Regions from separate parts of the Streptomyces sp. NPDC007856 genome, predicted to be linked through region 1. Evidence: riboswitches for the same ligand, from Rfam matches in the RefSeq annotation. Region 1 holds a riboswitch; the other holds the start of a gene.

Region 1 (4,406 bases):
GCTCACCTGTCGTGCCCTTCTTTTTGTGCCCCGGTGTTGGGAGACAGCTTATGCGCCCGGTAGCTCGGGGCCTTGGGTCCGTGCGCGGGTACGGGTGCGCGGGTGGTGATCGCGGCCACGCGGCGGAGCCGCATGCCGATACAGCCCCGCGTCCCTGGGCCGGCTCAGTGGCCGTACTGGTAGAAGGGCCGGACGTGCGACCTCAGCCATTCGGCCACCGGGTCGTCCGTCACGTCCAGGAGGACCAGGTTGACCGGCCACTTGACCGGGACTTTGCCGAGGGCCCGGCCCAGGGCCTGGAGTGGCAGGGCGCGCAGGTCGCCCTCCCACTGGGAGAGTTCGACGCCCACGAACATCACCGGCTCGTCCGTCTCTATGGCGGCCAGGCAGCGGCGGGCGGTGCGGACCACGCCGGTCTCGGCGAACTCGGCGGACGCGGCGGAGAGGAAGTCGACCGGGTCGTCCTGCCAGTCCGGCTCGAAGAGGCGGACCCGGGCGCCGGTGTTCGGGCCGTCGAGCGGGGTACGGCCGGTGCGGCACAGCTCGGCCACCGCCGCAGGCGGGAGCGGGATGCCGACCAGGGCGTCGGGGTTCACCGCGATGCCGATCTGCGCGGGCAGGCCACGGGCGAACTCCACGGCCGGGGCGATGGTGTACGGCATGTGGGAGCCGGCCGCCTGGCGCAGCTGCTCCTCGGAGCTGAACACCGGGACGTACGCCTGGCCGCCGATGTCCAGCGTGGGCAGGTCGAGCGGGCCGCTGTCCGGGCCGCCGCCGCTCGGCAGCGGGATCCAGAGCAGGCTCCGGCCCAGCACCTCGATGATCCGGCCGGCCGCGGCGGGTATGCCGAGGGAGGCCGAGAGCACCTCCTCCAGCTCGTTGCCTGGCCAGCCGCCGTGCGGCTGGGGGTGCGCCTGTGCCGGGAAGTCCGCGGGAATGTCCGCCGGGAAGTCCATCTGCCTACCGCCTGCTGGGAACCACTGCTGTGACCATGAAGGCTAGCGGGTGGCTGTGACAGTGCCTCACCTTGTGAAGGCGATCCGCCGCAGGGCGTTTGCCGCCGGCCGGTCCAGCAGCACGGCCGCACCGCAGCCCGAGGGCAGCTCGCCGCGCTCGACCGCGTCCAGCAGCCGGGCGGTGGTGCGGCGGTGGCGGCGGAAGGCGTACCCGGAGACGCCCCGGCCGCGCTCGCGCTGGCCCTCGCGCGCGGTCTCGGGGGTGACGTCGAGCAGGAGCAGATGGAGGGTGCCGCCGCGACGGCGGGCCTCCCGGGCGAGCCAGGCGCGCACCCAGGACTGGGTGCCGCAGTCGTGCACGACGACGCCCTCGCCGGTGCGCAGGGCGCGGCGCAGGCCGGCGTAGTGGGCGAGGCGGACCAGGGGGCGGTAGAGGGTGTAGGGGAGGAAGGCCGGCAGGCGGGCCGCCCAGCGGTCGCGGGAGTCCTGGGAGTCGATGCGGGGGCCGGTGACCGCGCGCCGCATCAGGGTCGACTTGCCGCTGCCGGGCAGGCCGGTGATCACGGCGAGGTCGCGGGGGCCGAAGGCCAGGGCGTGCGGGCCACGGCCGGCCCGGTCCCGCAGGTCCCGGACGACCGGGGCCGGGGCGGGACGCTGCCTCGGCACCGCGATGCCGGTGGTGGCGGTGGCGGTGGCGGTGGCGGTGGCGGTGGCGGTGGCGGTGGCGGTGGCGGTGGCGGTGGCGTACACCGGGGTCCTGTTCACCGTGATCGTCCTCCCCTGTCGGCCGGTAATCTTCATTCCCCGACTGCGTAAAGAGAAGGTAATGGACGATGTCGTCGGTGGGGTCCACGTCCTGCCACAGGTCGGTTACAAAAGCCCGCTCGCCATGCGATGATGTGGCCGCCAACTGCATACCGGCCGCTTGAATCCGCGCGGGAGAGTTCCCAGCAGCTTCGCTGGGGCGCCGAAGGAGCAAGTCCCTCCCTTGAATCTCTCAGGCCCCGTTACCGCGCGGGCGAGGCACATCTGAAAAGCGGGCTGCTGCGTCAGTGGCTCCACCCAAGGTGCAAGCCGTGATCGCCCCGTGGCGGTCGTGGCGAACCTCTCAGGTTCCGATGACAGATGGGGAGGAACGTTCCTCGCCCGTCCTGTTTCCTGGGAGACGACCGACCGATGAGCAGTACCGAACTCCGTCACACCGCGCTCGATGCCCTGCATCGCTCGCTCGGTGCGACGATGACCGACTTCGCCGGCTGGGACATGCCGCTGCGCTACGGCTCCGAGCGCGACGAGCACATCGCCGTGCGGACGAAGGCGGGTCTCTTCGACCTCTCCCACATGGGCGAGATCACCGTCACCGGCGACGGGGCGGCCGCCTTCCTGAACTTCGCGCTGGTCGGCAACATCGCCTCCGTCGGCGTGGGCCGCGCCCGCTACACCATGATCTGCCAGGCCGACGGCGGCATCCTGGACGACCTGATCGTCTACCGGCTCGCCGAGACCGAGTACATGGTCGTCGCCAACGCCTCCAACGCCCAGGTGGTGCTGGACGCGCTGACCGAGCGCGCCGCCGGCTTCGACACCGAGGTCCGCGACGACCGGGACGCCTACGCGCTGATCGCCGTCCAGGGCCCGGAGTCCCCCGGCATCCTGAAGTCCCTCACCGACGCCGACCTCGACGGCCTGAAGTACTACGCCGGCCTGCCCGGCACGGTCGCCGGCGTCCCGGCACTGATCGCCCGCACCGGGTACACCGGCGAGGACGGCTTCGAGCTGTTCGTGAAGCCCGAGCACGCGGTCGAGCTGTGGCAGGCGCTGACCAAGGCCGGCGAGGGCGTCGGCCTGGTCCCGTGCGGCCTGTCCTGCCGGGACACCCTGCGCCTGGAGGCGGGCATGCCGCTGTACGGGCATGAGCTGACCACCTCGCTCACCCCCTTCGACGCCGGGCTGGGCCGGGTGGTGAAGTTCGAGAAGGAGGGCGACTTCGTGGGGCGCGAGGTGCTCACCGAGGCCGCCGCCAGGGCCGAGGCCAACCCGCCGCGCGTCCTCGTCGGGCTGATCGCCGAGGGCCGTCGGGTGCCGCGCGCCGGGTACACCGTCGTCGCCGGCGGCGAGGTGATCGGCGAGGTCACCTCCGGCGCCCCCTCCCCCACCCTGGGCAAGCCGATCGCCATGGCCTACGTCGACGCGGCGCACGCGGCGCCGGGCACCGAGGGCGTCGGCGTGGACATCCGGGGCAGCCACGAGCCGTACGAGGTCGTGGCGCTGCCCTTCTACAAGCGCCAGAAGTAGACACTGGGCGCGGTCACTGTGTGACCCAGCGCACGTTTCCGCTGCTCACCAGCGGTCTCAGCAGTCCCCCCTTCATCAGCACTCCCGCGCGTACAGGAGAATTCAGGCCATGAGCAACCCCCAGCAGCTGCGCTACAGCAAGGAGCACGAGTGGCTGTCGCCCGCCGAGGACGGCGTGTCGACGGTCGGCATCACCGAGTTCGCGGCCAACGCGCTCGGCGATGTGGTCTACGCCCAGCTCCCCGAGGTCGGCTCCACCGTGACCGCGGGCGAGACCTGCGGCGAGCTGGAGTCGACCAAGTCGGTCTCCGACCTGTACTCGCCGGTCACCGGTGAGGTCACCGAGGTCAACGACGACGTCGTCAACGACCCGTCGCTGGTGAACTCGGCCCCCTTCGAGGGCGGCTGGCTGTTCAAGGTGCGCGTCGCGGAGGAGCCGGCCGACCTGCTCTCCGCCGACGAGTACACCGCCGAGACCGCCGGCTGAGGAGTCGTAGCCGTATGACCGTCCTGAACACGTCCCTGCACGAGCTGGACCCGGAGATCGCCGCCGCGGTCGACGCCGAGCTCGGCCGCCAGCAGTCCACGCTGGAGATGATCGCCTCCGAGAACTTCGCGCCGCTCGCGGTGATGGAGGCGCAGGGCTCCGTCCTCACCAACAAGTACGCCGAGGGCTACCCCGGCCGCCGCTACTACGGCGGCTGCGAGCACGTCGACGTCGCCGAGCAGATCGCCATCGACCGGATCAAGGAGCTGTTCGGCGCCGAGTACGCCAACGTCCAGCCCCACTCCGGCGCCTCCGCCAACCAGGCGGCCCTGTTCGCCCTCGCCCAGCCCGGGGACACCATCCTCGGCCTGGACCTCGCGCACGGCGGCCACCTGACCCACGGCATGCGCCTGAACTTCTCCGGCAAGCAGTTCAACGTGGTCGCCTACCACGTGGACGCCGCAACCGGCCTGGTCGACATGGCCGAGGTCGAGCGGCTCGCCAAGGAGCACCGCCCGAAGGTGATCATCGCGGGCTGGTCGGCGTACCCGCGCGAGCTGGACTTCGCGGAGTTCCGCCGGATCGCGGACGAGGTCGATGCCTACCTGTGGGTCGACATGGCGCACTTCGCGGGCCTGGTCGCGGCCGGTCTGCACGCCAACCCGGTG
Region 2 (4,406 bases), on a different contig from region 1:
CCTACCGGCAGCTGGACTACTGGGCGCGCACCGGCCTGGTCGAGCCGAGCGTGCGGCCCGCGTACGGATCGGGGACACAGCGGCTGTACAGCTTCCGCGACGTCGTCGTCCTGAAGATCGTCAAGCGCTTCCTGGACACCGGGGTCTCGCTGCAGAACATCCGCACGGCCGTGCAGCACCTCAGGGAACGCGGTTTCCGTGACCTGGAGCGGATGACCCTGATGAGCGATGGCGCCACGGTGTACGAGTGCACCTCGCCGGACGAGGTCCACGCCCTGCTCCAGGGCGGTCAGGGCATCTTCGGGATCGCCGTCGGCGTGGTGTGGCGGGACGTGGAAAGCGCGCTCTCCCAGCTGCACGGTGAGCGCATCGACACCGGCGAGACGCTGGTCGGGCACAACCCCGCGGACGAGCTGGCGCGGCGCCGCAACCGCGCGGTCTGAGCGCCGGGCGCCTCAGCCGTTTCCCGGCGCCACGGCATTGTCAGTGCCGTGGTGCAGCATCGGAGATGTGAGAAACGCGCCCACAATCCTGCATCTCGACATGGATGCCTTCTACGCCTCGGTGGAGCAGGCATCCAAGCCGAGCCTGCGCGGGAAGGCGGTCGTCGTGGGCGGGCTCGGGCCGCGCGGGGTGGTGGCCACCGCGTCGTACGAGGCACGCGCCTTCGGGGTCCACTCGGCGATGCCCATGGCGCAGGCGCGCAGGCTGGCCCCCAACGCCGCTTATCTGGTGCCGCGCTTCACCGTGTACCGGTCGATCAGCGAGCAGGTGATGGCGCTGCTGCGGGAGCTGTCGCCGCTGGTGGAGCCGCTCAGCCTGGACGAGGCGTTCGTGGATCTGGAGGCCGGGGGCAGAGCCTGGGACGAGGAGTCGGCGCGGCTGGTCGGGATCAGGCTGCGCGCGGACATCCGGGCGGTCACCGGGCTGACCGGATCGGTGGGGCTCGCCGCCTCCAAAATGCTCGCCAAGATCGCTTCGGAACAGGCCAAGCCGGACGGCCTGGTGCTCATCGAGCCGGGATCCGAGCGGGCGCTGCTGGGGCCGATGCCGGTGCGGACCCTGCCGGGGGTCGGGCCGGCCACCGGGGACCATCTGCGCCGGGCCGGGATCACGACGGTCGAGGAGCTGGCCGAGGCGGGCGAGGACGAGTTGGTGCGGCTGCTGGGCAAGGCGCACGGTCAGGCGCTGTACGCCATGGCCCTGGCCCATGACGAGCGGCCCGTGGTGGCCGAGCGTGAGGCGAAGTCCGTGTCGGTCGAGGACACCTACGACGTGGACATCCATGACCGGCTGCGGATCGGGCTGGAGGTGCAGCGGCTCGCCGACCGGTGTGTGGGGCGGCTGCGCGGGGCCGGGCTGTCGGGGCGGACGATCGTGCTGAAGGTGCGCAGGTACGACTTCTCGACCCTGACCCGCTCCGAGACGCTCAGAGGGCCCACGGACGATCCCGCGGTCGTGCGGGAGGCGGCCGCGCGGCTCCTGGACTCCGTGGACACCACGGGTGGGGTACGGCTGCTGGGCGTGGGTGTCTCCGGGCTCGCCGACTACACCCAGGAGGACCTGTTCGCGCAGGCGATGCCCGCGCCGGCGGCGCAGATGCCGGAGGAGGCCGGGGCCGAGGTCGTCGTGGAGCGGCCGGAGCCTGTCGAACGGCACTGGCGGGCGGGACAGGACGTAAGGCACGCCGAGCACGGGCACGGGTGGGTGCAGGGGAGTGGGCTGGGGCGGGTCACCGTGCGGTTCGAGACGCCGCAGTCCCTTCCGGGGAGGGTGCGGACGTTCCTTGTCGATGATCCTGCGCTGGAGCCTGCCGATCCGCTGCCGTTGGTCGCGGAGGCCTCCGATCAGGTCTCCTCCGACCCGGCCAGCTTACCGAAGTCGTGGTCCGGGGCCGAGGGAGGTGATGCCACGTCCAGGCCGTAGTGGTGGTAGAGCTGCAGTTCCTGCTCGGGGGAGAGATGGCGGCCCACGCCGAAGTCGGGGGCGTCCTTGATCAGGGCGCGGTCGAAGGGGACGTGCAGGGAGCCTTCGATCAGTTCGCTCGGTTCCAGGGGGACGAAGGCGTCTCGGGAGAACAGGCCGGTGCGTATCGCCGCCCACTCGGGCACTCCGGTCGCGTCGTCGAGGTACACCTCGTCGATGGTCCCGATCTTGGTGCCATTGCGGTCGAACGCCTTGCGGCCGATCAGGTTGCGCGGATCGATGTCGGTCTGCACGGTCCCTCTCCCTCCACGTGGTCGCAACTCATCCGTAAGCACTACGAAAGAGCACATTCAGGGAGGCGGCCACTCGAGGACCCCGTCGTTGACCTCGCTGGTAGGCTGACAGCGGCTGCTGACCCCGTGCGGGAGAGTCCTCCGATCACCTCGGAGGCGCCGAAGGAGCAAATCCTCCCCGGAATCTCTCAGGCTCACGTACCGCACGGACGAGGTCACTCTGGAAAGCAGGGCGGGCGTCGACGGCTCCCGCTCTCACCGACGGTGAAAGCCGGGACATACCCGGTGAAGCTCTCAGGTTGAGATGACAGAGGGGGAGGCCGTCGGGGCACCCGCACCGTGGTGCCCTTCGAAGGTCGCGTCAGACCAGGAGGCCTCCGCAATGACCGCCCATCGCATTCCGCTCCCGGAGCTCGAAGCGGGCATCCCGTTCGAGCAGCGCCACATCGGGCCCGACCAGGAGGCGCGGGCCAAGATGCTCGCGCAGGTCGGCTACGGCTCGCTGGACGAGCTCACCGCCGCGGCGGTCCCGGATGTGATCAAGAACGCCGACGCCCTCGACCTGCCGGGTGCCCGCACCGAGGCCGAGGTCCTCGCCGAGCTGCGCTCGCTGGCCGACCGCAACCAGGTCCTCGACTCCATGATCGGGCTGGGCTACTACGGGACGTTCACCCCGCCCGTCATCCTGCGCAACGTCATGGAGAACCCGGCCTGGTACACGGCCTACACGCCGTACCAGCCGGAGATCTCCCAGGGCCGCCTCGAGGCCCTGCTGAACTTCCAGACGATGGTCGCCGACCTCACCGGGCTGCCCACCTCGGGCGCCTCCCTGCTGGACGAGGGCACCGCCGCCGCCGAGGCCATGGCGCTGTCCCGGCGCATGGGCAGGAACAAGAAGGGTCTGTTCCTGGTCGACGCGGACGCGCTGCCGCAGACCATCGCCGTCATCCAGACCCGCGCCGAGCCGACCGGTGTCGAGGTCGTCGTCGCCGACCTCGGCGACGGCATCCCGGCCGACATCGCCGAGCGCGAGATCAACGGCGTCCTGATCCAGTACCCGGGCGCCTCCGGTGCCGTACGCGACATCAAGCCGGTCATCGACCAGGCCCACGAGCTGGGCGCGCTCGTCACCGTCGCCGCCGACCTGCTCGCGCTGACCCTGCTGACCTCCCCGGGCGAGCTCGGCGCGGACATCGCCGTCGGCACCACCCAGCGCTTCGGTGTGCCGATGGGCTTCGGCGGTCCGCACGCCGGCTACATGGCCGTGCACGAGAAGTTCGCGCGCAGCCTGCCCGGCCGGCTGGTCGGTGTCTCCGTCGACGCCGACGGGAACAAGGCGTACCGGCTCGCGCTGCAGACCCGTGAGCAGCACATCCGTCGTGAGAAGGCCACCAGCAACATCTGCACCGCGCAGGTGCTGCTCGCCGTGATGGCCGGCATGTACGCCGTCTACCACGGTCCGGAGGGCCTGCAGACCATCGCCCGGCGCACCCACCGGTACGCCACGATCCTCGCCGAGGGACTGAAGGCCGGCGGCGTCGAGATCGTGCACGCCGCGTTCTTCGACACCCTCACCGCGCGCGTGCCCGGCAAGGCCGCCGAGATCGCCGCCGCAGCCCGGGAGCACGGCGTCAACCTGCACCTGGCCGACGCCGACCATGTCTCGATGGCCTGCGACGAGACGACCAAGCGGGCTCAGGTCGCCGCCGTGTGGTCCGCCTTCGGTGTCGAGGGCGACATCGAGGCGCTGGACGCGACCGCCGAGGAGACCCTCCCCGAGGCGCTGCTGCGCACCGACGCCTTCCTCACCCACCCGGTCTTCCACCAGCACCGCTCCGAGACCGCCATGCTGCGCTACCTGCGCAAGCTGGCCGACCGCGACTACGCGCTCGACCGCGGCATGATCCCGCTGGGCTCCTGCACCATGAAGCTCAACGCGACCACGGAGATGGAGCCGGTCACCTGGCCCGAGTTCGGCCAGCTGCACCCCTTCGCCCCGGCCGAGCAGGCCGAGGGCTACCTCACGCTCATCCGCGAGCTGGAGGAACGTCTCGCCGAGGTCACCGGCTACGACAAGGTCTCCCTGCAACCGAACGCCGGTTCCCAGGGCGAGCTGGCCGGTCTGCTCGCCGTACGCGGCTACCACCGCGCGCGCGGCGACGAGCAGCGCACCGTCTGCCTGATCCC

The links. Region 1 has a riboswitch for glycine ahead of gcvT (glycine cleavage system aminomethyltransferase GcvT). Riboswitches for the same ligand answer to the same signal wherever they lie in the genome.
Region 2: linked by a shared signal. The riboswitch ahead of gcvP (aminomethyl-transferring glycine dehydrogenase) and the one ahead of gcvT (glycine cleavage system aminomethyltransferase GcvT) in region 1 are both predicted to bind glycine.

Annotation. Positions count from the first base shown of each region.
Region 1 covers NZ_JBIAEC010000009.1:306,035-310,440, forward strand. Annotated here, with positions in the region: gene ACFYOH_RS23015 (enhanced serine sensitivity protein SseB C-terminal domain-containing protein) at 1-6, opposite strand, end outside; gene ACFYOH_RS23020 (enhanced serine sensitivity protein SseB) at 165-956, opposite strand; gene ACFYOH_RS23025 (AAA family ATPase) at 1,023-1,727, opposite strand; glycine riboswitch at 1,883-1,979, shown strand; gene gcvT (glycine cleavage system aminomethyltransferase GcvT) at 2,133-3,251, shown strand; gene gcvH (glycine cleavage system protein GcvH) at 3,361-3,738, shown strand; gene glyA (serine hydroxymethyltransferase) at 3,753-4,406, shown strand, end outside.
Region 2 covers NZ_JBIAEC010000015.1:8,498-12,903, forward strand. Annotated here, with positions in the region: gene ACFYOH_RS31175 (MerR family transcriptional regulator) at 1-443, shown strand, start outside; gene ACFYOH_RS31180 (DNA polymerase IV) at 511-1,926, shown strand; gene ACFYOH_RS31185 (PRC-barrel domain-containing protein) at 1,848-2,219, opposite strand; glycine riboswitch at 2,339-2,433, shown strand; gene gcvP (aminomethyl-transferring glycine dehydrogenase) at 2,602-4,406, shown strand, end outside.